One region of the Kribbella sp. NPDC048928 genome, then DNA from elsewhere that is predicted to be linked to it. Evidence: riboswitches for the same ligand, from Rfam matches in the RefSeq annotation. Region 1 holds a riboswitch; each other region holds the start of a gene.
What was found. Region 1 has a riboswitch for thiamine pyrophosphate ahead of ACGFI6_RS09375 (purine-cytosine permease family protein). Riboswitches for the same ligand answer to the same signal wherever they lie in the genome.

Region 1 (9,444 bases):
CGCACTGGCTCCGCGATGGGCGACGACGCGCGGGAGTTTCCGCATGACCAAACTCTTTCACACCCGGGGCGGATGCTGGGCCCGCCACCTGACGGGCCCAGCAGACTCAGGCGGTGACCTCCTGCAACTCGGCGGTCCGGCCGGACGGGCGCGGCAGGCCGTAGTGGTCGCGGAGCGTCGTGCCGGTGTACTCCGTACGGAACAGGCCGCGCGCCTGCAGGATCGGGATCACCTCGTCGACGAACGTGGCGAGGCCGGACGGCAGTACCGGCGGCATCACGTTGAACCCGTCCGCCGCGCCGGCCTCGAACCAGTGCTGGATCGCGTCCGCGACCTGCTCGGGCGTACCGGTGAACGTCCGGTGCCCGCGTCCTCCGCCGAGCCGGCCGATCAGCTCGCGGACGGTCAGCTTCTCGCGCCGGGCGAGCGTCACGATCAGCGTGTAGCGGCTCTTCGCGCCCTCGATCTCGTCCTCGTCGGGGAGATCGGCCGGCAACTGCTGGTCGAACGGCAGGTCCTCCGGCGAGACCCGGAGCGTCCGCGCCAGCTGCAGCCGCGCGTACTCGGGCCGGATCAGCGAGTCCAGCCGATGCTCCAGCCGCTCCGCCTCCGCGACCGTGGACCCGATCACCGGAACGATCCCGGGCAGGATCTTCACGGTCGACGGGTCCCGCCCGAGCGCCACGGCCCGCGCCTTCAGGTCCTGGTAGAAGTCCTGCGCGTCCTCCAGCGTCTGCTGCGCGGTGAACACCGCCTCGGCGTACCGCGCCGCCAGTCCCTTGCCGTCCTCCGACGACCCGGCCTGCACGATCAGCGGATGCCCCTGCGGCGATCGCGGCAGGTTCAGCGGACCGCGGACCTGGAAGTGCCGCCCGACGTGGTCGATCGGCACCACGCGCTCCTGGACCGCCCAAACGCCCTCGGCCTTGTCTGCCACCGCCGCATCGTCCTGCCAGGAGTCCCAGAGCCGGTACGCGACCTCGAGGAACTCCGCCGCCCGCTCGTACCGCTCCGCGTGCGCCGGCTGATCCGCGAGGTTGAAGTTGCGTGCCGCCTCCGGACCCGCTGTGGTGACGACGTTCCACCCTGCACGACCACCGCTCACATGGTCGACGCTGGCGAACCGCCGGGCCAGGTTGTACGGCTCGTTGTACGTCGTGGATGCGGTCGCGATCAGCCCGATCCGGGACGTCACGGCTGCGATCGCAGTGAGCAACACGGTCGGCTCCAGCGAACCGGCCGGCCGCCGCCCAACGTTCCCGAACAGCACCGGCGAGTCCGCGAAGAAGATCGAGTCGAACAGTCCACGCTCGGCGAGCTGCGCCAGCTTCTGGTAGTGCGCGACCGAGGTGTTCGCGAACGGGTCGCTCTCCGGCAGCCGCCAGGACGCCTCGTGGTGACCGGTGCTCATCAGGAACACGTTCAGGTGCAACTGCCTACTCATACCGATACTCCCAAGGCGTCGAGAAGCCGCGCACGAACGGCGGCGAATCCTGGATCGGCCGCACTCCGCGGCGGGGTCAACGTGATCGTCTCCTCGGTGACGATCCGGCCGGCGTCGAGCACGATCACCCGGTCGGCCAGCACGATCGCCTCGTCGACGTCGTGCGTGACGAGCAGTACGGCGGGTTGATGCGCCTCGCACAACTTCCGCAGCAGCACGTGCATCTTCAACCGGGTCAGCGCATCGAGAGCACCGAACGGCTCGTCCGCGAGCAGGAGCTCCGGCTCCCGTACCAACGACCGCGCCAGCGCGACCCGTTGCTGTTCACCGCCGGAAAGCTCGTTGGGCCAGGCGTTCTCACGTCCGGCCAGCCCGACCTCCTCCAGACTGCGCAGACCACGTTCCGCGGAACCGTTGAGACCGAGGACGACATTGTCGAGCACCTTTGCCCAGGGCAACAACCTTGAATCCTGGAAGACGACCGAGACGTTCTGCGGTACGGCGAGTCCACCGGTCCCGTCGACGTCGTGGTCGAGCCCCGCCAACGCCCGCAACAGCGTGCTCTTCCCGGATCCGCTCTTTCCCAGCAGCGCCACGAATTCACCCGGCGCAATGTCCAGATCGAGCCCGTCCAGAACGGCGCGGTCGTCGTACCGGCGGACGAGATCACGGACCTGAACGGTTACGCGCCGGGCCGGAGGCGCGGCCATTATGCAGCCAGTGTGCGTCGCCATGAGAGCGTCCTCCTCTGGATCAGGCGGACGACTGCGTCGGAGAGCAGGCCGAGGATGCCGTACACGACCAGGCCGACGATGATGATGTCGGTCTGTCCGTACGTGCGGGCCAGCTCCATCATGTAGCCGATGCCGCTGGTGGAGTTGATCTGCTCGACGACGACCAGCGACAGCCACGCGCCGGTGACCGCGAACCGCAGCCCGAGCAGGAAGCCGGGCAATGCTCCCGGCAGCACGACCCGGCGGATGAACTCCCAGCGCGACAGGCCGACGGTCTGCGCGAGTTCGACGTACCGGCTGTCGATGGTGCGCAGGCCGTTGTGGGTGTGGATGTAGATCGGTACGAACACCCCGAGCAGGATGGTGACGACCTTCATCGACTCACCGATCCCGAGCCACAGGATCAGCAGCGGCAGCAGCGCCAGCGACGGGATCGCGCGCTTGATCTGGATCGGCCCGTCGAGCAGCGCCTCACCGAGCCGGGACAGGCCGGAGACCAGCGCGAGGCCGACCCCCAGCACGATGCCGAGAGCGAGGCCGAGCAGCGCACGCTGGGCGGACGTCCAGAGGTTCGACTGCAGGCGGCCGTCGGCGATCAGGTCACCGGCCGTGCTCACCACCGTCCAGGGCGCGGACAGTACTCGTTGGTCGATCCAACCGGTGGCCGAGCCGATGCTCCAGATCACCAGCAGCAGTACGGGTCCGATCGCGGCCCCGAACCTGATCGGCTTCCCGGGCCCGAGCCGCCGACGGCGTACGACGGGACTCGCAGCGGCCCGGGAGCGCAGGCCGGGCAGGGTTGTCGCGCTCATTTGGCGCCTCCCTTGATCGCGTCCGCGGCAAGCGTCTGGAAGCGCAGGTCGTACAGGTCCTTGGCCTGGATGACCTTGTTGCCGGTCTCCTTGGCGAGCAGGTCGATCGTCTCCTGCTGGCGCTGGATCGCGTCGCTCCAGTCCGCCGGGATGTCCGGGTGGCCGGCGTTGTCCACGAGCCACTGCCCGTCGGCCTCGGTCAGGCCCTGGTTGTCCACGTAGTACCCCTTGATCCATTCCTTGGGGTGCTTGTCGATCCAGTCCTGCGCGACGGCCCAGGCGGCGACGTACGCGCGGATCGCGGCGGCCTTGCCCGGATCCTCCAGCGACTCCTGGACGACGTACAGGTGGCCGGCGTCGTCGCGGATGCCGTGCGGGATCGCGGACGCGCCGTCCTTGCCGTACTTCGTCAGGTAGCGCTTGATCTGGACGCCGCCGATCGGCGCGACGTCGACCTGCTTGCCGGACAGAGCGTTCGAGTACACGTCACCGGTGCTCGGCAGCTCGACCAGCTTGACGTCGTCCTTGGTCAGACCGGCCTTCTTCAGGACCTTCAGGATCAGCGCGCCCTGCGCCTGGCCGGGGCTGTACGCGATCTTCTTGCCGCGCAGGTCGCCCAGCGTCTTCACCGAGACGCCCGGCGCGACACCGAGCTGGTAGATCGGGTGCGCCAACGGATCCTTGCGGAACTTCGAGGCGACGATCTTCACGTGCAGGCCGGTCCAGGTCGCGTGGATCGGCGGGATCTCCGCGACCGAGCCGAGATCGAGCGCGTGCGCCCGGAACGCCTCGGTGGTCTGCGGACCGCCGCTCAGGTTCGCGAACTGGACGAACTTCGACACCTTGCCGAGCTGGCCGGACAGCTTCAGCGCTACCTCGGTGGCGGGATCTCCGACGACGATCTTGGTGCCGTCCGGAACGGTCGTCGGCAGGGCGGCATCGAGCGAGAGCTTGGCGGCCTTGTCGCCGTCGGCCGTGGCGTTACTGCCGCAGCCCGCGACGACGGCGAGCAGGGCGAGGAGTGGCAGGAGAAGTTTACTGGACATGGTGTGCTTTCGCGTAGGTGCCGTCGTGGTAGAGCAGCGGCTCGTGCTCACGGCGTTCGGTGTGGGTGGCCAGGCGGGCGACGACCAGGCAGTGGTCGCCGACGGCGAAGCGGTGCTCGACCTGGGCGTGCAGGAAGCTCGGCGCCTCGTCGAGGACGGGTTCGCCGGTAGCCAGCCGCGACCAGCGGGTCGGCTCGGCGAAGCGGTCGATGCCGCTGGTGGCGAACCGCCCGGCGATCGGGTGCTGGTCGGCGGACAGGAAGTTGATCACCAGGCTTTCGGCCGTACTCACGGTCGGCCAACTGGACGCGCTGGTGGCGATCGCGAACGAGACCAGCGGCGGCAGCAGGCTGACCGAGACCAGCGAGGTCGCGGTGAAGCCGGCCGGGCCGTGGCCGGCGTCCGCGGTGATCACCACGACGCCGGCGGCGTGGCGACGGAACACGGACTTGTAGACGTCGGCGTCCACGATCCGCTCCACAGTGCGGAGTTCTGGGCGGTCGGGCACCACGGACAGGGCAGGACGATGCAACGCAGGAACGGACATGACTCTCCCTTGGGGAGGAAGGGGTGTACGGCGAGAGTTCGCCGGAGTGAGGGGGCCGCGCGTCAGCGACAGGTGGCGCTTGCCGTCCGCAGGAGATCGATGACGCGACGGCGGGTGAGGTGGGTCGTCGTCATGTCAGCTATCTTCGCACCATTGTCTATCGGCTAACTAGACAATCTCGTGATCCGGACTCACACGCCGGAACGCCGATGCGTTCTACTTGCGTGATGACTATCGGGTTGCCGCCGTTCCAGGCACTGGTCGACGCGCACTGGCGAGACGTCGCCAGGCTCGCGCGTGCGATGGCCGGGCAGGACGGCGACGACGTGGCGCAGCGCGCCTGGGAGAAGGCGTACGCCGCGTACCCGACGCTGAAGTCGGCGAAGAACCTGCGCAGCTGGCTGCTCACCATCACCGCCCGATGCGCGACCGACGTCCACCGGGCACGGAAACCGCAGCGCCCACTGGAGGACGCGCCGCCGGTCGCGGTCCAAGGCCCGGAGGCCGCGGAGTGGCCGGACCCGGATCTCTGGCGAGCGGTGAACGAACTGCCGGAGCGGCAACGCTTCGCGGTCACGCTGAAGTACGTCGGCGACCTGGACCACCACGGCGTGGCCGCCGCCCTGGACACCACGCCCGCCGCGTCGCGCCGGCTCGTCAGCGACGCGTTGGCGGCCCTGCGTACGAAACTCGGAGTACACGATGACTGATCTCGAGAGCCGGCTGACCCGGCTCGGCACCACTGACTTCAAACCACCCGTCCTGCCGGACGCCGACGTCGCTTACACACTGCACGACACCCCGATCGGCACGATGCTGCTCGCGATCGCGCACGGGCGGGTCGTCGCGAGCTCGTTCGACGACGAGGAGACGATGACCAACCGGCTTGCCCGCGCGGTCTCTCCCCGGGTGCTGCGGCAGGCTCGACCGCTGGACGACGTACGGCGGCAGCTCGACGAGTACCTCGACGGGCAGCGGCAGACGTTCGACCTGGACATCGACCTGGTGCTCGCGTCGCCGTTCCAGCGGCTCGTACTGGAGGACCTGCCGGAGCACACCAGCTACGGCCGTACGACGACGTACGGCGCCGTTGCCGTCGGCATCGACAAGCCGAAGGCGGCGCGCGCGGTCGGTACCGCACTGGGCGCGAACCCGGTGTGCGTCGTGCTGCCGTGCCACCGGGTGATCGGCGCGAGCGGGGCGCTCACCGGATATGCCGGCGGCCTCGACGCGAAGCGTTTTTTGCTGAATCTGGAAGCAAAAAGCTGACGTTTCCGGAATCGTCCGGAATGGTTTTAGACTCGCTGGACAAAGGAGCAGATCCCCAGTGTGGAGTGGGGATCTGCTTCTTTACACGTCAGCTAGTTTGCGGGGCTGTGGATCTCCAGGATCAACCTGCGGCGGCCGCCCCATTCGCGTTTGTAGACCTTGAAATCGTCGATTCCGGCGGCTGCGCAGAGCCGGCCGTAGCTGATCTCGTCGTGGATGAAGTGCACGCTGCTGCGGTCGTCGTCGTGCTCGGTGGTGACGATCCGGTGCTCCGGTCCCTGGCGCATCCCGTTGGCGATCTCAGCCGCCGTCGCGGGTCCCCAGTACGGGCCCTCGATGATCGCGATACCGCCCGGCTTCAGCACCCGGGAGATCTCGCAGATCGTCGAGAGCTGCTCGTCCTCGGCAAACAGTTCGTGGAACGCGGTCCACAGGCAGATCACCGCGTCGAACGAGTCCCACTTGTACGGCAGGTCGGTCATCGAGCCGATCGCCCAGTCGATCGCGAGCTCCTCCTCGGCGGCCTTCGCGCGGCCCGCCTCGAGCAGGTTCGGCGAGATGTCCAGGCCGCGCACGACCTTCCCGGCCCGGCGCAGCGGCACCGCGATCCTGCCGTACCCACAGCACAGGTCGAGGACCGTCTCGCGACCGTCCAGCAGTTCCTCGACCGCCGTCACAATCGCCGCGTCCCGCTCAGGCGTCGTCCGGGCCGCAAGCCCGTCGGCCCCCAGCTCCGCATACTCGGCCCGGCTACGCAGTGCGGAATTCAGCATGCCGCCAGTATCCCGGCTACTCCGGGTCAGCTGTCCACCACCCAGCACCGATCAAACCTGGGCGGTGGGGCGGCGGAGGCGGCCGAGGACGATGGCGGCGATGATTGAGACGAGGATCGAGGTGTAGGTGGCGCCTAGCCAGCCGGGGACGGGATGGTGGGCGAAGAGGGCCTGCTGGATGTCGGTCCAGAAGGGGGACCAGCCGGCGACGGTGCCTGGGTTGACCAGCTGGTACGCGATGAAGCCGATCAGCCACGCGACGGTCGGTTGCCAGCGGAACTTCGATGTACTGGAGACGTCCCACTTCATCTTGCTGACCACGAAGAAGTCGGCGATCGCGACCGCGAACAACGGGATGAAGACCGAGCCGATCAGGTACAGGAACTGGGTGTAGTTGCCCAGGTCAATGAACAGGGCGATGCCGGTGGCAACAACCCCGATCGCGACCGAGATCCACCGGCGGTCGATGTGCCCGACGAGGTTGTGTACGGCCATGGTGGTCGAGTAGACGTTCGCGTACGCCTCGTCGACCTCGTCCACCAGCAGGACGAGCAGCGCGATCGCGCCGGCCGGCAGGGTGACCAGTGCGGTGATGACGTCATCGCTGTTGGTCTGCAGCGTCGCGACGGCGACCACTCCGAGTGCGTAGTACCCGATCGCGGCGAGCCCGTACCCGAGTGCGGATCCACCGAATGCTGCCTTGTTGGTCCGCGAGTGCCGCGTGTAGTCCGCGGCGAGGGGTGCGAAGGAAACGACACCGGCCGCGGCCAGGTCGACGGCCGGCCAGAAGCCGAACACCTGGTCCTGCGGCAGTGCGTGCGACGGCTTGCTGAGCACCTGTACGAACAGGAAGACCGACGCCGCGAGCACCAGCCAGACCATGAACTTCCGCAAGAGCTTGACGCTGCCCAGCGGACGTACCGCCATCGTCGTCGCGATGATCCCCGCGAGTACGACGAACAGCCAGCGCCAGCGTTCGCTCGTGACGGCGACCGCGGCCTGCGAGATCACGATGATCTCCATCGTCGCCCAGCCGACGTTCTGTGCGATGTTCAGTACCGTCGGCGCCATCGAGCCGCGCCGGCCGAACAGCCCCCGCAGACTCGCCATCGCGGGTGCACCGGTCTGCGACCCGAACACGGCCGCGCCGCCGAGCACCAGCGCCCCGATGCCACAGCCGACGACGACCGCGAGCAGCCCCTGCCACAGCGACCCGGTGTACGCCGCGACGAGCGCACCGGTCACCGGGCCGAACAGCGAGATCCCGAAATTGCCCCAGAGCGTGAACTGGTCGAAGAATCCGAGCGTCCGCGGCGCATCCGTGGTCAGAACGAGCGGCGCCTCGGTGCCGGAGGCTGGACGGACAGCTGTATCGGTCATGAGTGACCCCACTCCCTACGCCGGCATTACCCGGTCAGGTTCAGGCGGTCGGCGACCCAGCTGTCGCCCTCTCAGCCCGCGCATCTCGGTGCGAGCTCCCGCATAGGTTGGTGCTGCGAGTTTAACGCGTCAGCTAGTTTCCGGAAGGGCGGCTGCTCGTTCTATGAGCGCGGCGACCTCCGGGCCGTTCGTGACGATCGGTACATGCGCGCCGGTCTCGAGGGTGCGTGCCTCCCCGTGACTGAGCTCCGCGAGCCGCTCGACCCACTCCGCCGTCGACAGCAGGTCGTGCCGGCCGCGGACGATCAGCACCGGCGCCCTGACCTGTGAGATGACCTCGGCGAGGTCGTGGTGCCGGGACGCCTCACCGGCGCGGGCGATGCTCGGCAACGTCGTACGGGCGTACTGCGGTGTCACGGCTCGGATCAGCTTCGGTGAGTCCGGTACGGCGGAACCCAGCCAGCGCACTGCTCTGTCGACCCAGCTGGACATCCGGGCGTCACCAGCCGGCGCGACCAGCACCAGGGCGTGCACCAACTCGGGGTAGCGGACCGCTGTCTCGACGACGATCTGGCAGCTCGCCGAGTGGCCGACCAGCACGGCCCGCTCGCGGATCTTCCCGGCCAGCGCTACCGCGAGCGCACGCGGGTGCAGGTCCTCACGGGAGCCTGCCGGTTCGCCGTACCCGGGGAGAGTGACCACGTGGTACGACGAGACCAGATGCTCGACTGTCCTTGCGTATGACTCGGGGCCGAGGCCCAGACCCGGTACGAGGACGACAGGTGCGCTCACTCCCACGGAGCCTTGGCAGGGGGAGCGGTGACGACCGGGTTCGCCACGTCCGGCTTCAGCTCGCGGTACCCGAGGAAGAAACCGACTGCGAGGACGAGGAGGCCGAAGCCGCCCCAGCCGTAAGCCGTGGGCAACCGGTGGACCGCGCCGTCGTTGCCGCCGAGACCTGTGGACAGCACGATGATCAGCCAGACCAGGATGGGGACGGCGGACACCGCAACCAGCAGCAGGCCGACCAGCTCGACCGCGTCCGGGTTGCGCCCGACCTTGCGGCGGGCCAGTACGTCGCGGAGCCACATCGCCAGCGCGGCGACTCCGACGACCACGAGCAGCAGCTGGCCGATCGCGTCCAGCACGTCCGTACGCAGAGGGTGGTTGAGCGGCGACCCCGGCGCCTGGGAGATCTCCCGGAGCGCAACCCGCTGGACCGTCAGGACGAGCAGGCCGTAGATGGTGGCGATGAACGTCGCCAGCCCGACCACGCGGGCGGCTCGCAGGTCACGCGGTGCATCCTGCCGTCCGTAGGTCGGGAGCTGATGCGGCTCCGGGGCCGCGGGAGCCCCGTACGGTGCACCGGGGCGGTACGCCGGGGGCTGGTGATAGGCCGGGTTGCCCTGGGGTGGTGGCTGGGATCCGTAGGGCTGCGG
Region 2 (9,444 bases), on a different contig from region 1:
TACAGATCGGAATTCGCCCGGGTGGTCCGGGCGCTGACAATCCTGCCGCGGGGGGAACCGACGGCGGGTTGGGGGGATACATCGTGGTGTTGTTTCGTGTTGCGCTGGGGTCGGTTGCGCTGGTTGTGGCGGCTGGGGGGTGTGGGGCGGATTCGGGTACGTCGGCTGTTGGGGAGCCGGCCGCGCCGATCAGCTCGCAGACCACTGCTGTGCCGAGTTCGGTCGCGACGGTTGATCCGGGTACTACTCCGAGTGCGGGTGGGAGTGTGACTCCGGCGGAGGCGGGTGGTACGCCGGCGGTGACACCTCGGACCTCTCGGAAGCCGACGCCGCGGCCGTCGGTGAGGGAAGTTGTGGAGTTCCGGGTGATTCCGTTCAAGAAGAAGACGGTGACGGATGACTCGGTGGCGAAGGGTGAGAAGTCGGTGCGGACCTCGGGGGTGAACGGGACTCGGCGGCTTACGTATCGGGTGACGTACGTGAATGGGGCTCAGACGGCGAAGAAGCTGGTCAAGCAGGAGGTGGCCAAGGAGCCTCGTACGCAGATCACCGTCGTTGGGACGAAGGTTGATGAGCCGGCTTCGGGCCGTGGGTGCGATCCGAACTACAGCGGGTGTGTGCCGATCGCTAGTGATGTTGATTGCTCGGGTGGGAGTGGGAACGGGCCGGAGTACGTGCAGGGTCCGATTCGGGTGACTGGTTCCGACATCTATCGGCTTGATGCCGATCACGACGGGATCGCCTGCGAGTAGACCGCGGCTCAGTGGTGGCGGGTGGCGAGGATGTCCAGGTCGAGTTGAACGTCTGCGCGTACCAACGCGGTCGTGAAGGCGTTCCAGTTGGCGTTCCACGCGTGGCGGTCGATCGTGAGGGACGCGGTGAAGCGGAGGTCGTCACCCGCGGCGGCCAGCTCGAACGGTACGGTCAGCGAGCACGTCGTACCGCGGATCGTCAGGTCGCCTGTTACGTCGTGGCGTTGCTTGGCCACCTCGATGACCTTTGTCGTCACGAACGTGATCGCCGGGTACGTCGTGGCGCCGAGGAAGTCCTTGGCCAGTTGGGCGTCTCGGCGGTGGTTGCCGGTTTCGATGCTGGCTGGCTGGACTGTTAGGCGGGCGGTCGACTCGGATGGGTTGGCGTCGAGGTGCGCGGTGCCTTCGAAGTCTTTGAAGTGCCCGCGAACCTTGGCGCCGCCTCGGTGGGCGGCGATGAAGCCGATCCGGGTCCGGTGCGGGTCCACGACGAAGTCACCATTCAGCTCAGCCATACCCGGTACGACGAGGCAGCCCGCCGAAGTGTCAGCCGATGACGCCGGTGGTGACGTGTTGGGGGGTGATGTTGAACATTGCGTCCTCTGGTGGGTTGGCCAGGTACGCGGCGCGGGCCTCTTCGGGGAGGTATTTGGTGACCATCACGTGGAGCAAGGCGTCGTCGAGGGGCAGCAGTTCGGCCACACCTTGCATGTTGACGTAGCGGGCGGTGGGGCCGTCGGCGGTTTGGACGGAGAGGGATAGCTGGCCGGAGCCGGTTCGGTGTAGGCGGGTCTTTTTGGACTTGGCCGGGGTCATCACCTGGAACTTGCCGGGTAGGTGATGGAACCAGACTGGCGTGACGTGTGGCGCCCGGCCGGGGTCGTCGATCGCTAGGACCGCCACCAAGGGGCGTGCGAGGAATTCGGCTATTTCGTCGTCGGTCATTGTGCGGAACGCCATGGTGCCTCCCTGTTCGTGCAGGAGACTCTCCCATTAGCCGCCGACAGTTCGGGTTGCCAGAGAAGCGGCGACTTCGAGGAGGGCGTCGTGGTAGTCCTGGCTCGTTAGGTCGGTGAGGGTGGTGGGGAGCCAGAAGCCGGCGCGGCCGGCTCGGACTCGTTCGATCTGGTGGAGGGCTGCGGGGCTGTAGACCGCCTTGACGCGCCAGTTGGTCAGTTGGTGGGTCTGGACCTTCGCGGCCACGTACCGGGCGGATCCGCGACCGCGTCCGACCACCTCGACGGTCTCCCAACCCATGCCGCCGAAGCCGTCGGGGACGTAGAGCTTCGCGCCTGCCGAGAAGATCTTCAGGCCGCGACGGGTCTCAACGCCACCGGGTCCGTACGGGCGTTCCTCGGCGACGTTCGCGACAATGCACCAAACGGCGACGGTCATCCAGCTAGCCTAAGTTCGGTGCTCACGTACGTCCTGAATTCGCAGGATCTTGCCGATGTCCGGTTCGCGGTCTCGCCGGTATCGGAGATGGTGCTGTCGTTGCGGGCGCTTCGCGATCCTGGGCGCTTCCCGTTGCAGCTCGGGTGGGTACGGGCCGTTCAGCCGCAGGTCGCCGGCCTCGACTGGGACGTACTGCGCTGGCTCGTCAACGACACCATGGGCAGCCCGGACTTCCTGACGCCGCGGCCCACGTCGCCACTCACCCAGCTGTCCGATGAGCTCGACCTGATCGCGCAGGTCGACAGCACCACCTTCCGCAACCAACTCGTCGCGGTGAACGGCGAACTCCCGGACGACCTGAGCATCGACAAGATCATCGAGGCCCTCAACGAGTACTGGCAGACCATGATGGCGCCGTACTGGAACCGCATGCGCACCCTGCTCTCCGCCGACATCAGCTATCGCGGCCATGTCCTCACGCAGCAAGGGACCGGAGCGATGCTGAACGGACTCGGGCCCGCGATCAGCTTCGCGGACGGGCGGCTCAAGGTCGATCGTGTCGCGGCGCTGAGTCGTACTGAGGAGATCAATGGGCGTGGGCTCGTACTGCAGCCGACCCTCTTCGGACCGCATGCCGTGATCCCGTTCGATCCCGGTGCAGATCCGCTGCTCGGCTACCCGCCGCGCGGGCAGGCGCACTTGTGGTCGGTGGTTGCGCCGCCGTCGCGGCACGATCTGGCGCAGTTGATCGGTACGCCGCGGGCGCGCATCCTCGAGCTGCTCACCCATCCTCGTACGACGACGGATCTGGCCGGTGAGCTGAAGGTCACGCCGTCCGCGGTCAGCCAGCACCTCCAGCTGCTCCGTCGCACGGGCCTGGTGGAATCCGAACGCACCGGCAAACAGGTCCTCTACCGCCCCACCGAACTCGCCGACCTCCTCACCGGCGCCGGCGCCTGAGCCAACGGACAGCTCGACAGGACGTATCGCCCAGTGAGCCTCCGATCGGACCGCCGCCAGGCGTGCGAGCGGACGTAGTAGACGTACACGTCCTGTCCAGCTGCACGACGTGAGCTCGTGTGGGACGGAGGCGTGAGCTAGAGTCGAGGTGTCCGCGGGAGCTCGCAGGGAGTGGGCTGAGAGGGTGACTCGCCGTCACCGACCGCTGAACCTGAATCGGGTAATTCCGGCGTAGGGAGGAGGCCCTGATGGAGTCCGTGTGGGTGAACGGTGCGGCGGTCGACGTGCCGGCCGGCAAGTCGGTGGCCGAGCTGATCTCGGAGTATTCCGACCGCACCACCGGGATCGCAGTCGCGGTGAACCAGAACGTGCTGACCAAGTCCGAATGGGCGCAGACCACGGTGCGTCCGGGCGACCGGGTCGAGATCGTCAGCGCGACGCAGGGAGGCTGAAGATGGACGATCCACTGGAGCTCGGCGGGCGCACCTACAATTCCCGTCTCATCATGGGGACCGGCGGTTCGGCCAACCTTGAGGTGCTGGAGGAGGCATTGATTGCCTCCGGCACCCAACTCACCACGGTCGCGATGCGCCGCCTCGGCACCGGGCACGAGGGCTCGGTCCTGGACGTACTCAAGAAGCACAGCATCGACGTACTGCCCAACACGGCCGGCTGCCACACCGCCGCCGAGGCCGTACTGACCGCCAAGCTCGCCCGCGAGGCGCTGGAGACCGACCTGATCAAGGTCGAGGTCGTTGCCGACGACCACCTTCTCCTGCCCGACCCGATCGAGCTGCTGGATGCCGTGGATGCCTTGGTGGCGGACGGTTTCACTGTGCTGCCGTACACGAACGACGACCCGATCCTGGCCCGCCGGCTGGAGCAGGCGGGGTGCGCGGCGGTGATGCCGTTGGCCGCACCCATCGGTTCGGCGCTCGGCATCCGGAACCCGCACAACCTCGCGCTGATCGCCGAGGCTGCGAAGGTCCCGGTGATCGTCGATGCCGGCATCGGTACGGCTAGTGATGCCGCGCTGGCGATGGAGCTCGGCTGCGATGCGGTGATGCTCGCGACCCCGGTGACGCGCGCCGAGAAGCCCGCGCTGATGGCCGCCGCGATGCGCGACGCCGTCTCCGCGGGGCGGAACGCCCGTCTGGCCGGTCGAGTGCCAAGAAGATGGCAGTCGGCGCTCGCATCCTCGCCTACAACTGGCCTGCCAGCGTTTTAGCCTCGTCCGCGTCCAGCGCCCGATCGAGCAGTACTGCGGTCAAGGACAGCGACAGCTCCTGGTTCGGTGGCAGCACCAACGGTTCGTCCCACGCCAGCGCCGGACACGCTCCGACGTACGCCTCCGTCCGCAAGAACCACGGCCAAACCCGCTCCGGCTGCACCAGTAACAGGCTGACCTCGCCCTGGACGAAAGCGAGCCACGGGCTGGACGACCCGAACGCCGCATCCAGCCCGTCACCGTCAGCGCTCAGTACGGTGGTCGCGGCAACAGGCAGTCGCCAGAAGATCCCCCCGTACGCCGCCCCTTCGCGCCCCGACGTTGCGGGGCTGTCGATCTGGATCGGGCCGTAGCGGGCCGTCAGCACACTGCGCCAATCGAGCCGCCAGCCGCCGAAGGCCAGGGCACTGGTGAGGCGCCGGCGCTCGACCAGTTGCGGCCGGCCCTGCTCGTCGTACCAGGTGATGTCGTCGGTCAGCTCGCGGTCGTCGATCGTGACGCCGCGGCTGCGTTGCTGACCGTGGTTCCGCAGCAGGGTCGGGCCTTGGCCGCGGATGTACGTCCGCGCACCCCAGTGCGAGGTGCCGTTGACCTGCGGGATCGCGAGCGAGACGCCGTAATGATGCCGATGATCGACTGGGCTGGCCTCGGTCAAGCGATGCCCGCCGAGGGTCCGTACGGGATGCAGGTACGGCCGTGGGGCGTGCACCTGCGGCATCCGCCGGCCGAACTCGTACCGCGCGAGCAGCCCTGCCGAACTGCCGAGCTCGAAGATGTCGCCCTGCTGCTGCCACCCGATCCGGTCGTCCCCTGTCACTGGCCGCGGCTCCTGCGGCACCGGACCGGTACTCGCCCGCACCGCCAGCCGCAATTCCGGTACGCCGTCCGCCCCGTCCGCAGCACCGCCGATCGACGCGAGCAACCGCTGCCACGCCAACTCCCCCAGGTCCTTTTGCGGCACCCGCACGGTCGTCAGCGACGGTACGGCGAACCGCGCCAGCCCGATGTCGTCCATCCCGGTGACCGACAGATCGGCCGGTACGGCGACGCCGACCTCGTTGAGCCGCGCCAGCAACCCGAACGCGACCAGATCGTTGAACGCGACGACCGCGGTCACCTGCGCCTCGAGCACCCGTTCCACGGCGGCGTACCCGTCCTCGATCGACCGGCCACACTCCAGCCGGACGAGGTCCAGCCCCGGGATCTCCCGCTCAGCGACCTCAAGCGCCTCCAACCGCAGCCTGTTCGACGAACTCGCCGCGGGACCCGACAAGAACGCGAGCCGCCGATGCCCGAGGCCGACCAGGTGGTCGACGACGATCCGTACGGCGCGGCCGTAGTCGACGACCACCGACGGGACCTCGGGAGGCCCTTGCCGGTTGACGAGGATCACCGGCTGCACCTCGGGCAGCAGTTCGAGCAGCCGTTCCTCGTCGATCCGTGGCGAGACCATGATCAGCGCGTCGCAGCGCCGTCGCGCCTCGCTCGCGATCGCCGCCTCGGCCTCCGGGTCCTCGTCGGTCTCGGCGACCAGGACCTTGTAGCCGGCTGCAGCCGACGCGTTCGTGATGCCGCGGAGGATCTGCTGGAACAACGGGTTGCCGAGGTCCGGGACGACCAGGGCGACCATGTTCGTCCGGCCCAGCGACAGGCTTCGCGCCAGGTCGTTCGGCCGGTAGTTGAGCTGCTCGGCCGCGGCACGCACTCGCGCGACAATCTCGGGTGCGACACTGAGACGGCCGTTCATCACCCGGGACACGGTCGCCCGCGACACCTCCGCCGCCCGCGCGACGTCGGCGATCGTGATCGTGTCCTTCGGTGTCCGGCCCACGCCCGTATCCTCTCGCGATGGAAACCGGTTTCTCAACCCTCGGTGTGATCGGATAGGGCCCTACCCGAAACGGAGGAACAGGTGACTCGACTGGAGTATCCGCAGGTCCAGGGCGTTGCCCCCGGCAACGGCTACAGCCATGTGGTGACCGGAACCGGCCAGTGGGTCGCGGTCTCGGGACAGCTCGCACTGGACCTCGACGGCAAGCTGATCGGGGTCGGTGACCCTGGCGCGCAGGCCGAGCAGGTCTTCGCGAACCTCGAACGCTGCCTCGCGACGGTCGGCGCCACCTTCGAGAACGTCGTGAAGCTGACGTTCTTCCTCACCGACGTCGGCTACCTGCCGGCGATCCGTACGGTCCGCGACAAGTACATCCCCGGACCGAAGCCCGCCAGTACGGCGCTGCAGATCGCCGCCCTGGCCGTCCCGGACGCCCTGATGGAAATCGAGGCGTACGCAATCGTCTGACGCTCGAGCTAGCAGGGCTAGTCGGGCTAGCGGCGCTCGTGGGGCTAGCAGTGCTCGTCGGGGTAGCAGTGCTCGTCTGGCTAGCGGCGCTCGTCGGGCTAGCGGTGCTCGTCTGGCTAGCGGTGCTCGTCTGGCTAGCAGGGCTCGTCAGGCGAGCAGTGCTAGCGAAGTGTGTCGACGGCGAGGCGGGCGGCTTCGCCGATGGCGGTGTCGACGCGGGGCTGGCGGACGTCGCCGCGGGCCGCGAGCGTGAAGACCGCGATCGCGTACGCCGATCCGCCGGGCAGCGTGATCACGCCGACCTCGTGCCGCAGCGCGCCGAACGTCCCGGTCTTCCCCGCGACCCGTACCTCGTCGTACGGGAATCCGGACGCCAGCCGGTGCAGGAACACCTGCCGATGCATCGTCGCCTTCACGAACTCGGTCTGCCCGGGCGACAGCAACTCCCCCGCCCACAACCGGCGCAGCAGCGACGTCATGTCCCTAGCGGTGCTCGCCGACGCGTTCGCCGCCTCGTAGACCCCAGCCGGATCGGTCCGGTCGTTGTCCGCGAGGACGGCGAGTGCCGCGTCCGGGTCGTTCGTTCCGGTACGTCTTTGGAGATCGGTCAGATTGCCCGCGGTCCCGCGACGTACCCACGTCCGCTGCAGACCGAACTCCGTGAGCATCCCGGCCAGCCGCCGCAGCCCGACGAGATCCAGCAGCGCGTCCGCGGACGCATTGTCGGAGACCGTCATCATCGACAGCGCGAGGTCCCGCAACGACGCCGTCACCGGGTCCGCGAACGCCGACAGCCCGGTCGGCCCGGCGGTCCGCGCGGACGGGTCGAGCGTGAGCTGCTGCCGCGGGTCGAGCTCACCGAGATCGACCAGTCGGCAGAACCCAGCCAGTAGCGGGAGCTTGTAGACCGACGCGAGCGGCACGATCCCGTCGCCGTCCACCTGGACGGTCGACTCCGGCTCGTCCAGCGCCACCGCATGCAGCCAGCCGCGGACGCCGGCATCTTCGAACACCGTACGGATCCGGGCGTTCACGAGGCGAGCGCTTCCGTGAGCTGTGCCATCACGTCGTTCGGGCGGAGGAACGGCGTCCGTGTCCTCGACCAGACGAGCCGCAGGCGTAATGGCAGCGGATCGTCGGCCAGCCGATGGCGCGTGACGCCGGGCGCGGCGAGCAGCGGATCCGCGGTCACCATCGCCGCCTGCCCTGCGGCAGCCATCGCCAAGCCCGCGCGTTCGTCGGTCACCACGACCGTCCCGCCCGTGGGTCGGTGCAGTGCGAGCGTGTCGAGGAAGAGGTCGCGCGCCGCCGGTGCCTCGGTTCGTGGGCGTACGGCGATCGGCAGACCGCCCAACTGCCGCAACCGGACCACGTCGGCATCCGCAACACCCGCTGGCAACAGGACCCACGTCGGGAGCAGAGCGACCGGGCCCGCCTCCAACCCGTCGAGCACGGTGGGATGCGCGACGACGGCGAGGGTCAGACGTCCCGTACTGACCTGATTGACCAGCGAGCTCGTCGGCGCGGTCACGACGGAGACCCGACTGCCCGCAAGCACCTCGCCGGAGGCGGCGGCCACCGCAGCACCGGCCGATGGTGGGACCTCCGGCGCCAGGCCGATGCGGATCTCCGGGCCTTCCGGGTCGCGCTCGACTGCCGCCTGGTGGAGTTCCTCGATCGAGGTCAGGGCGCGGCGCGCGTACGGGAGCAGGGCGACGCCGGCCGGCGTCAGCTCGACGCCGCCGGCACCGCGTTCGAAGAGCTTGGCGCCGACCAGCGCTTCGAGTCGGCGCAGGCCCTGGGAGAGCGGCGGCTGGGTGATGCCGACGATCCGCGCCGCGTCGCCGAAGTGCTGCTCCTCGGCGAGGGCTACGAAAATCTGCAGATGCCGTTCGGTCAGCATGGACCCGGCTGACCTGCGGTGATATCTCTAGACAATCGGCTCATGCCCGAGAGCATATTCGACAGGCGGTCGGCGGCTCACCTTGACTGGGGGTCCAGTCGAGCAGAGGAGACAGCGTGAAGGTGAGTCGGAGAGGGATGCTGGCGGGCGCGGCGGCGGCCGGCGCCGCGGGTGTGGTCGGAGCGATCGGACTCGAGGGGCAGAGCGACGCAGCAATCACGCAATCAGCCGGCACAGCCAGGTCGGGCGGAGCAGGCGGAGCGGCCGGGTCAGGCGGAGCAGGCGGAGCGGCTGGATCGGGCGGAGCAGGCGGAGCAGGCGGAGCAGGCGGAGCGGCTAGATCGGGCGGAGCAGGCAGGGGCGAGGGCCGGGCGGTCCGGGAGCCGGTGGAGCTGACGTGGTTCGGTACGCACGCGTGGCAGCTCCGCTGTGGGAAGAGCGTCGTCCTGACCGACCCGTGGCTGACCCGCTTCAAGACCGGGACGTTCACCCCTGAGGGCGCCGACCCGAAAACCAAGCTCGTGATCAAGCCAGAGGTGATCGACAAGCACCTGAGCACCGCCGACGCGATCCTGGTCCACCACGGACACTACGACCACATGACCGACGTCCCGTACGTCGCGAAGAAGACGCAGGCGACCGTCCTCTGCACCGAGACGCACGCGAACCTGCTGCGCGCGATGAAGACGCCGAACGAGGTGCTCTCACCGGTCCGCGGCGGCGAGTACCTGCCGTTCGACGGCTTCACGATCGAGGTGTTCCCGTCGCTGCACTCCTGCAGCGGCAAGCGGCACGCGTACGCATACCCGGGTTACCGGTACGAAGTGCCGCCGCGGCCCCGGGTGATCGAGGACCTGGTCGAGGGCGGCACGCTCGCGTTCGTGATCACGATCGGCGGCCTGCGGAT
Region 3 (9,444 bases), on a different contig from region 1:
GACTGATCGGCCAGAGCAAGTTCCGCGAGCAGGGCCAGTCCGACACCCTGGCGAAGGTTGCCTGGATCGGCGGCATCGTGTTCCTGGTGCTCGGCATCGTCTCCTACTCCACAGGGCTCTACCGCCCCGGTCAGTAGGCTTTCCGGCCGGGCGGTAGCCATCGCCCGGCCGGCAGCAGTCTCAGAACAGGTTGCGGGCCACGCCGTAGGCGATCAGCAGCGCGACCAGGCCGTTCACCGTCCAGTCGACGGCACGACGGCTCATCGACAGCCGCGGCAGCTTGACCAGGCGGAGCGACTCCAGCGACCAGGCAAGCAGTTGGTAGCCGACGGCAACAGCGATCAGCGGCCCGAGCACGAAGACCACGGGGTTGAAGTGCCACGCCCCGGCGAAGTCTCCACGCAGCATGGACGCGGCCATTCTCGTCGAGCCGCAGAGCGGGCAGTTCAGGCCGGTCGTCGCGTGCAGGATGCACGGAACGCCGATCCGTTGGCCGGACAGCTGATACACCCCCGCCAGCAGGAAGCCGCCGACGCCGACCACGGTCAGGCCCCACACCCGGCGGTCCAGCGGCCGCACCGGACCGGTGGGCCGGAGGACGACACTCTGCGAGACGCTCACAACACAACGATAACTCTCGCGGCGTGGGATCCGTCGGTGGATCTGATCCGTCGGACGATTAGCCTGCAACTCACTCCTCAATGCACTTACGCCAGAAGGGATCGTCGTGAGCAATCCGACGCCACCGCCGGGTTACGGCCCGCAAGACCCACAACAGCCCGGCCAGTACGGTCAGCAGCCGGGCTACGGGCAGCAGCCGGGGCAGCCTGGTCAGTACGGCCAGCAGCCCGGGTACGGGCAGCAGCAGCCTGGGTACGGGCAGCAGCAGCCTGGGTACGGCCAACAACCCGGCTACGGGCAGCAGCCCGGTCAGCCTGGTCAGTACGGTCAGCCTGGCCAGTACGGGCAGCAGCCTGGGTACGGCCAACAGCCCGGGTACGGGCAGCAGCCCGGGCAGTACGGGCAGCCGGGTGCCGGGCAGTACGGCTACGGCGGCGGGGTCCCCGGCAATCTGGCGGACTGGCCGAGCCGGGCCGGTGCGTACCTGATCGACGCCGCGACGATCGGTATCCCGTGCGGTATCGGCGCGGGGATCGCCAGCGCCAGCGACAGCGCCGCGCTCGTGATCATCGGTGTCATCTTCTACCTGATCGGCCTCGGTGTGGCGATCTGGAACATCCTGATCCGGCAGGGCACCTCCGGGCAGACCGTCGGCAAGCAGGTGCTGAACATCAAGCTCGTCGGCGCCGACACCGGCCAGCCGATCGGCATCGGCAAGACGTTCCTGCGGCAGCTCACGCACATCCTCGACGGCCTGGCCTGCTACATCGGCTACCTGTGGCCGCTGTGGGACGAGAAGAAGCAGACGTTCGCGGACAAGATCAACAACACCTACGTTGTGAAGGTCTGACCTCAGGTGAGCACACCCGGGTACCCCCAGCGGCCCGACGACCAGCCCCAGCACGGCCAGCAGCCGGGACAACCTGGCCAACAGCCTGGCCAGCCCTACGGACCACAGTACGGTCAGCCCTACGGACCCCAGTACGGCCAGCCTTATGGGCAACCGCAGTACGGGCAGCAGCAGCATCCCCAGGCGCAGTACGGTCAGCCTCCTGGGCAGCCACCGTACGGGCAACAGCCGCCGGGCTACGGCTACGGGTACGGCGGTCCGCCGGCGCCGCTGGCCGACTGGCTGCCGCGGGTCGGGGCGTCGTTGCTCGACGGGCTGATCAGCGGCGTGCCGATCGCGATCGGCTACGGGGTGTTCATCGCGGACATCCTGACTCGGCAGAACCGCTACGACGACGATCCGTCCGCTTTCGCGATCATCCTGCTCATCGTCGGCTTCCTCGCCAGCTTCGGCCTGGGCCTGTGGAACAGGGTGTTCCGGCAGGGACGTACCGGGCAGAGCATCGGCAAGAGCGTGCTGCATCTGCGGCTGATCGACTCCCGGACCGGCGAGACGATCGGCGCCGGGCGTGCGTTTCTGCGGGAGTTCTTGAGCGGCATCTTCAACAACGCCTGCTTCCTGGACTCGCTGTGGCCCCTGTGGGACGAGCAGAAGCAGACCTGGCACGACAAGGTGTCCAACACCTGGGTGGTACGCACCAACTGACCTCAGTGCGAGCGCAGGAGGCCCGCACAGGTCACTGCCCACAGCACGCTGGTGAACGTACCGATGATGAAGCGCTCCGCGACCGCCTGCGGAGTGACGGACGCGGGCTGGTCCGGGCTGCGCAGCTCGGGGTACCTGGCGAGGCCCTTGATCGCCAGCACGATGGCGATGCCCTCAGGCCAGTCCGCAACCAGCGACGCATAGATGGCCAGCCGCTCCAGCGCACCGATCAGTGCGCCGCCACGTAGTACCTCACCGGCCTTCTGCGTCGATTGGGCGCGAGTACTGCGACGGTCCGCCAACGCCAGCACAGAGGTCGTCAGCGGGCCGCCACCGGTCACTGCGAGCGCCCCGGCGAGCAGGAGCAGTACGTTCCACCAGCGCTCGGCCCAGTCGCTCACACCGTGCCCAGCGAGCAGCAGTACGCCCACGGCGGCCAGGCAGGCGAGCATGACGCCGCTGATGACGATCTCCAGCGTGGAACCGGACTTGGGAACCCACGCCAGCACGGCCAGGACCAGTGCGGCCGCCGTGAGCGCAAGGACCAGCGCCGTCACGCAGCAGCCCCAGCGCCGAGCAGGTCTGCCGCGAGAACGCGTCCGCGCTGCTCCTCGGCGAATCCGGCCGCCTGGGCCCGTTGGGTCACTGCCGACTGGCTGATGCCGAGCTTCACGCCGACCTCTCGTCTGGTAAGTCCTTCGGCCAGCAGGTCCGCCACTGCCCAGCCACGGTCGCTGCGACGTCGCAGTACGGACGCCATCAGCCACAGCACTGTCTCGACCTGCTCGGCGCTGCGTGGATCCGCTCCGACGACGTTCACGTGGTGCGGGCTGGACTTGGCCCGCGTGACCGCCTCCCGCGCGAACACGAACGCCTCGCCGTTTCCGGCCCGCGTGCTGCGCGGCAGCGGCTCGGTGACGTCGCCGATGCCGAGTCCGACGTACCAGCTGTCGGAGCGGAGCAGCTCGACGATCATGTCGACGGCCGGCCGGGCCTCGGAGAGTACGCCCTGCACCTCGTCGCCGGCGGTCCGCTCGAACTTCCGCAGCAGCCCGGTCCGCCGCGGGCGGCGGTTCAGGGCGGTCAGTAGCTCGGGTACGAGATCGCTCGTGCTTCGGCTGCCGCGCTGATCTACCGTGAGAACGAAGACCATCGCCTGCACCTCCTTCCGAGGGCTTAAGGCTACAGTCTTATTCACGCTGAGTGAAGGCTAAAACCTGAATCGGTTCACCCGATCACTCACCGTATCCGGAGCCAACTGCTCCCGGGGACGAGTCCGGGAGCAGTTGCTATGCCCTAGTCCACGATCGGCAGATAGTGCTCGCGGAGGTCCGCGCTGATCCGCATCGAGCAGAACTTCGGACCGCACATCGAGCAGAAGTGGGCGGTCTTGGCCGGCTCGGCGGGCAGCGTCTCGTCATGGAAGGACCGCGCGGTGTCCGGATCCAGCGAGAGGTTGAACTGGTCCTCCCAGCGGAACTCGAACCTTGCCTTGGACAACGTGTCGTCCCAGGCCTGTGCGCCCGGATGGCCCTTCGCCAGATCGGCCGCGTGGGCAGCGATCTTGTACGTGATGACGCCGGTCTTCACGTCGTCACGGTCCGGCAGCCCGAGATGTTCCTTCGGCGTGACGTAGCAGAGCATCGCCGTACCCAGCCAGCCGATCTGCGCCGCGCCGATCGCCGACGTGATGTGGTCGTAGGCCGGCGCCACATCGGTTGCCAACGGCCCCAAAGTGTAGAACGGCGCCTCGCCGCACAGCTCTTCCTCGAGCCGTACGTTCTCCGCGATCTTGTGCAGCGGCACATGTCCCGGGCCCTCGATCATCACCTGGACGTCGTGCTCCCAGGCGATCCGGGTGAGCTCCCCCAGCGTCCGCAGCTCGGCGAACTGCGCCTGGTCGTTCGCGTCCGCGATACACCCCGGCCGCAGCCCGTCGCCGAGCGAGAACGTCACGTCGTACGCCCGGAGGATCTCGCAGAGCTCCGCGAAATGCGTGTACAGGAAGGATTCCTGCTGATGCGCGAGGCACCACGCTGCCATGATGGATCCGCCCCGCGACACGATCCCGGTGATCCGCCGTACGGTCAGCGGGATGTACGCCCGCAGGACGCCGGCATGCACTGTCATGTAGTCGACACCCTGCTCGCACTGCTCGATCACGGTGTCGCGGTACACCTCCCACGACAGCGCGGCCGGATCGCCGTTGACCTTCTCCAGCGCCTGGTACAGCGGCACCGTCCCGATCGGCACCGGCGAGTTGCGCAGGATCCACTCCCGGGTCTCGTGGATGTTCTTCCCGGTGGACAGGTCCATCACGGTGTCCGCGCCCCACCTGGTCGCCCAGACGAGCTTCTCGACCTCTTCCTCGACCGAACTGGTGACCGCGGAGTTGCCGATGTTCGCGTTCACCTTCACCAGGAACTTCTTGCCGATGATCATCGGCTCGCTCTCCGGATGGCAGCGGTTCGCCGGGATCACCGCCCGGCCGCGGGCGACCTCGTCGCGGACGAGCTCCGGGTCGAGTCCCTCTCGCAACGCGACGTACCGCATCTCCTCGGTGATCACCCCGGCGCGCGCGTGCCCGAGCTGGGTGCGCCGCTCGCGTCCGGCGATCCAGTCCCGCCGCAGCGCGGGCAGACCGGCCTGTACGTCGATCGTCGCGGCCGCGTCGGTGTACGGGCCGGACGTGTCGTACAGGTCGAAGTGCTCGCCGTTGGTGAGATGGACGCGCCGTGCCGGTACGCCGAGATCGGAGCGGTAGATCTTCTCCGAACCCGAGATCGGGCCGGTGGTGACCACCGGACGGATCGTGCTGGACGTGCTGACATTGACCATGGTGCTGCTCCCTACGCCGGAATTACCCGGACAGGTTCGGCGGTCGGCGGCGCCGGCCAGGTGTCGATGCCTGGTCCAGCCGCCCTCTCAGCCCACTACGGTGCGAGCTCCCGCGGTCTCAAGTTGTCACCGGCCACCCTAGTGCACCGCGTCGGAAGTTGTTGAGTGATTGCGGCGCCCAGGCACTGGACGATGCCTGTAGCGTCGGGTCATGCGAGACCTCGTCTACCCGCCCGTCATCGGCTTCGCGAAGACCGCCTTCCTGGCGCTCGATCTGAAGATCCGCCGGACCGGGACCGAACACGTCCCGCGCACCGGCGGCGCCCTGATCGCGATCAACCACATCAGCTACGTCGACTTCATCCTGGGCGGGTACGGCGCCGTGCCGGCCAAGCGGCTGACCCGGTTCATGGCCAAGGAAGTGCTGTTCCGCAATCGGTACTCCGGCCCGCTGATGCGTGGCATGCACCACATCCCGGTCGACCGGGACGCCGGCGCGACGTCGTACCGGACGGCCCTGGAGTACCTCGCCGCCGGTGAGCTCGTCGGCGTCTTCCCGGAGGCGACGATCAGCCGGTCGTTCGAGCTCAAGGAGTTCAAGTCCGGCACGGTACGGATGGCGGCGGAGGCCGGCGTACCGGTGCTGCCGATGATCCTGTGGGGCACCCAGCGGATGTTCACCAAGGACCGGCCGCGGGACTTCTCGAGGCATCGCCCGATCTCGATCAGCATCGGGGCACCGATCACCGTGACGGCCGCCGATGACCCGGCCGCAGCGACCGCGAACCTGCGCTCGGTGATGGCCGGGATGCTCGACGAGAGCATCCGCAGCTATCCCGAGCAGCCGGCCGGCGCCTGGTGGCTGCCGGCCTCGTACGGCGGCGGCGCGCCGACCCCGGACGAGGCCGAACGGCTCGACCGCGAGGAGCTGGCCGAGCGCCGCAAGAAGGCCTGAAACCCTTGACCTGCGGTGCGGATCGAGGGTACGAAAGCACTCGTTGACGTAGCAGGAACCTGGGGGGTCCCTGTGCGGCGAGCTGCTGCGGTGGCTCGCGTACTCGAGCGGGCGGGGGCAGGTTCTTGTTCGATTCACCGGAAGAGCTGCATCTTTTCGACCCCGGTGCCCTGACACCGGCACCGCATGTGGCCGAGCACATCCCGGATGCCGGCGCGTACTTCATCGACTGGGCGACCCGTGGTCTGTCCGCGGACCGTGCCCGCGAGGTGGAGTCCGCGGTGAACGGCCGGCGCAACCAGAACGGCTGGTTCCCACTCGAGTCGCTGGACAGCATCGGCCGGAAGGGGTTCTGGCGCGGCCCGCTGACCTACCTGGCGCGGATGACCGCCGACGACCCGCGGATCGTTCAGGAGTGGGCCACGGACGGCCTGGACGGCAAGCAGGCGACCGGCGTCGAGGCCACCGTGGACCATCTGCTCTACCAGCAGGGCCACGCGGCCGCAGCGACCTGGGCCGTCGCCGTACGCCCACGCACCTTCCTGGACGCGGAGGTCCTCGGCGACCGGCTCCTGGCCGCTTGGGAGTACAACCTCGGCTCCATCCGCGTGAAGGACGTCGCCAAGGCCGTACGCCGCTGGAACCGCTAGTGGAACTGCGGGATGATCAGGTACAGCCCGTAGAGCACCGCGGCCAGGCAGCCCGCGAAGCACAGTGCGGCGACACCGGTGTCCATGAAGGACGGCTGCCGCTTCTCGTCGATCGCCACGGCCCGCCGCGACATGGCGGTCACGCCGAATGCGAACAGGACCGCCAGGCCGACGCCGAAGATCAGGCTGACCAGTGCCACCTCACCGAGGGCACCCCAGTTGACGTGCATCGCCGTACTCCTCTCAGGCTGCCGCGGCCGTGGCTGCGGGGGTCGACGAGCTCGGGTACTCGTTCACGTTGTCCGACGTCACCGGGCGGCGCCGGGACGCGGCGTAGATCGCACCGCCGGCCGCCACCGCGAGGATCGCGATGATCACGACGCCGAGGTTGCCGGAGTCGGCGACCTCACCGGCCAGTGCACCGACGATCGCAGCGGCCGGCAGCGTCAGCAGCCAGGCCACGGCCATCCGGCCGGCCACCGTCCAGCGCACCTCGGCCAGCCGCTTGCCGAGTCCCGCGCCGAGGATGCTGCCGGAGCAGACCTGCGTGGTGGACAGCGGGAAGCCCAGGTGCGACGAGACCAGCAGCACCGAGGTCGAGCTGGTCTCCGCGGAGAAGCCCTGCGGCGACTCGATCTCGGCCAGCCCCTTGCCCATCGTCCGGATGATCCGCCAGCCGCCCAGGTACGTGCCGAGCGCGATCGCCGTACCGGCCGCCAGGATCACCCACAGCGGCGGCTTGGCACCGGAGTGCAGGCTGCCGGAGGTGATCAGTACGAGCGTGATCACACCCATCGTCTTCTGCGCGTCACCCGTGCCGTGCGCCAGCGAGACCAGCGACGCCGAGGCGATCTGCCCGGCCCGGAACCCGTCGTCGACCGACTTCTTCCGGGCCCGCTGGGTGATCTTGTAGGCCAGGAACGTGCCGAGCAGCGCGACGACACCGGCCACGATCGGCGCCGCGACGGCCGGGATGATGATCTTCTGGACGACCGTCGCGAAGTGCACGGCGCTGCTCCCGGAGGCGATCCAGGTGGCGCCGATCAGACCGCCGAAGAGCGCGTGCGACGAGGAGCTCGGCAGGCCGACGTACCAGGTCATCAGGTTCCAGAGGATGGCCCCGACCAGGCCGCCGAAGATCACCGGCACGGTCACCTTGGCGTCGTCGACGATGCCGCTGGAGATCGTCTTGGCGACCTCGGTCGAGATGAACGCGCCGACCAGGTTCAGTACCGCGGACAGCGCGACCGCGATCTTCGGTTTCAGGGCCCCGGTGGCGATCGAGGTCGCCATCGCATTGGCGGTGTCGTGGAACCCGTTGGTGAAGTCGAACACCAGCGCGGTGACGATCACGACGACGACAAGGAACGACAGATCCATTGCGATCACTTCCCTCGGCGGACGATCAGCAGCGTCGATCGACCGTAGGCCGGGTGAGTGAATTCCGAATGAACCGGTTCGGCAGGCTCCGGTACCTGGAGCTGAGGATCAGATGTAGGTCAGCCGGTAGAAGTGATGGAGGCTGACGTAGACCGACGCGCAACTCTCGGTGATCCGATGCCCCTGGGCGGCGACTGCGGCGGCACGCCCTGTGCACTCCCACAGGCCCTTGAACAGCTCGGTGTAGATCACGGACCGCGGCGCCACCTGGTCCTGCGTTGCATGGTTCGTTGCCGCTTCGGCCGGCGTGATCCCGGCGACGCCCGCACCCGCAACGACGCCGGCTACAGCCACCATCTGCACTGCTTTCACAACTTGCTCCCTGGGCCTGGAGGGTTTCAGAAAACCCAGAGTGGGAGCCCAGTGGGGTCTTGGGGGGTCGCTTCGAGGAACGTCGAAGATCACTCGAGGATCAGGTGGACCAGGCCGTAGACGAGGGCCGCGACGACGCCTGCGGCCGGGATGGTCAGGACCCAGGCGGTGACGATGCCTTTGGCGACGCCCCAGCGGACCGCGGACAGTCGCTTGGTGGCGCCCGCACCCATCACCGCGGAGGTGATCGTGTGGGTGGTCGAGACCGGCGCGTGCAGGCCGATCGCCATCACGTACAGCACCGCGGCGGAGACGGCCTCGGAGGCGAACCCGCGGGCCGGGTCCAGATGGATGATGCGGCGGCCGAGCGTCCGCATGATCCGCCAGCCGCCGGAGTACGTACCGAGTGAGATCGCGGTCGCGGCGGACAGCTTCACCCAGATCGGGATGCCGTCCTTGGGGTCGGCGTGCCCGGTGCTGAGCAGCGCCAGGAAGATCACGCCCATCGTCTTCTGCGCGTCCTGCAGGCCGTGCCCGAGCGCCATCGCGGCCGCCGACAGCGACTGCGCGAGCCGGAACCCGCGGGTGGTCTTGCCGGGGTTGTTGTTCCGGAACAGCCACAGGATCCCGGTCATCAGCAGGAACGCGCCGACGAACCCGACCGCGGGCGACAGCACCATCGGGATCACGACCTTGTCGACGATCCCGGACCACAGCACCACGCTGCTGGACGCCAGGCCGGCCCCGACCAGTCCGCCGATCAGTGCGTGCGACGAGGAGCTGGGGAGTCCGAAGTACCAGGTGATCAGGTTCCAGGTGATGGCACCGATCAGGGCGGCGATCACGACGACCAGCCCATGGCGGCCGCCGGGGGTGTTGATGATGCCCTTGCCGACGGTCTCCGCGACCTCGGTGCCGAGGAACGCGCCGAGGAAGTTCATCACCGCTGCCATCGCCAGCGCCACCCGCGGCGTCAGGGCCCGGGTGGAGACCGAGGTCGCGATCGCATTGGCGGCGTCGTGGAAGCCGTTGGTGTAGTCGAAGGCCAGCGCGATGACGACGACGGCGATGAC

Region 2: linked by a shared signal. The riboswitch ahead of thiS (sulfur carrier protein ThiS) and the one ahead of ACGFI6_RS09375 (purine-cytosine permease family protein) in region 1 are both predicted to bind thiamine pyrophosphate.
Region 3: linked by a shared signal. The riboswitch ahead of thiC (phosphomethylpyrimidine synthase ThiC) and the one ahead of ACGFI6_RS09375 (purine-cytosine permease family protein) in region 1 are both predicted to bind thiamine pyrophosphate.

What each region holds. Positions count from the first base shown of each region.
Region 1 covers NZ_JBICUC010000002.1:506,931-516,374, forward strand. The annotation lists gene ACGFI6_RS09325 (glycerophosphodiester phosphodiesterase) at 1-45, opposite strand, end outside; gene ACGFI6_RS09330 (LLM class flavin-dependent oxidoreductase) at 107-1,444, opposite strand; gene ACGFI6_RS09335 (ABC transporter ATP-binding protein) at 1,441-2,178, opposite strand; gene ACGFI6_RS09340 (ABC transporter permease) at 2,154-2,990, opposite strand; gene ACGFI6_RS09345 (ABC transporter substrate-binding protein) at 2,987-4,036, opposite strand; gene ACGFI6_RS09350 (flavin reductase family protein) at 4,026-4,583, opposite strand; gene ACGFI6_RS09355 (putative leader peptide) at 4,646-4,717, opposite strand; gene ACGFI6_RS09360 (RNA polymerase sigma factor) at 4,811-5,293, shown strand; gene ACGFI6_RS09365 (methylated-DNA--[protein]-cysteine S-methyltransferase) at 5,286-5,852, shown strand; gene ACGFI6_RS09370 (class I SAM-dependent methyltransferase) at 5,945-6,625, opposite strand; gene ACGFI6_RS09375 (purine-cytosine permease family protein) at 6,677-8,005, opposite strand; TPP riboswitch at 8,001-8,117, opposite strand; gene ACGFI6_RS09380 (alpha/beta fold hydrolase) at 8,135-8,797, opposite strand; gene ACGFI6_RS09385 (hypothetical protein) at 8,794-9,444, opposite strand, start outside.
Region 2 covers NZ_JBICUC010000007.1:423,319-432,762, forward strand. The annotation lists gene ACGFI6_RS30250 (G5 domain-containing protein) at 354-752, shown strand; gene ACGFI6_RS30255 (YceI family protein) at 761-1,267, opposite strand; gene ACGFI6_RS30260 (pyridoxamine 5'-phosphate oxidase family protein) at 1,299-1,712, opposite strand; gene ACGFI6_RS30265 (hypothetical protein) at 1,746-2,147, opposite strand; gene ACGFI6_RS30270 (DUF5937 family protein) at 2,166-3,107, shown strand; TPP riboswitch at 3,252-3,362, shown strand; gene thiS (sulfur carrier protein ThiS) at 3,356-3,559, shown strand; gene ACGFI6_RS30280 (thiazole synthase) at 3,562-4,335, shown strand; gene ACGFI6_RS30285 (DUF6807 family protein) at 4,310-6,166, opposite strand; gene ACGFI6_RS30290 (RidA family protein) at 6,248-6,634, shown strand; gene ACGFI6_RS30295 (serine hydrolase) at 6,796-7,668, opposite strand; gene ACGFI6_RS30300 (LysR family transcriptional regulator) at 7,665-8,537, opposite strand; gene ACGFI6_RS30305 (MBL fold metallo-hydrolase) at 8,924-9,444, shown strand, end outside.
Region 3 covers NZ_JBICUC010000007.1:279,961-289,404, forward strand. The annotation lists gene ACGFI6_RS29530 (hypothetical protein) at 1-137, shown strand, start outside; gene ACGFI6_RS29535 (DUF2752 domain-containing protein) at 181-621, opposite strand; gene ACGFI6_RS29540 (RDD family protein) at 728-1,471, shown strand; gene ACGFI6_RS29545 (RDD family protein) at 1,478-2,176, shown strand; gene ACGFI6_RS29550 (hypothetical protein) at 2,179-2,733, opposite strand; gene ACGFI6_RS29555 (transposase) at 2,730-3,329, opposite strand; gene thiC (phosphomethylpyrimidine synthase ThiC) at 3,473-5,014, opposite strand; TPP riboswitch at 5,006-5,138, opposite strand; gene ACGFI6_RS29565 (lysophospholipid acyltransferase family protein) at 5,226-5,969, shown strand; gene ACGFI6_RS29570 (hypothetical protein) at 6,095-6,619, shown strand; gene ACGFI6_RS29575 (hypothetical protein) at 6,616-6,849, opposite strand; gene ACGFI6_RS29580 (anion permease) at 6,863-7,999, opposite strand; gene ACGFI6_RS29585 (hypothetical protein) at 8,108-8,371, opposite strand; gene ACGFI6_RS29590 (anion permease) at 8,461-9,444, opposite strand, start outside.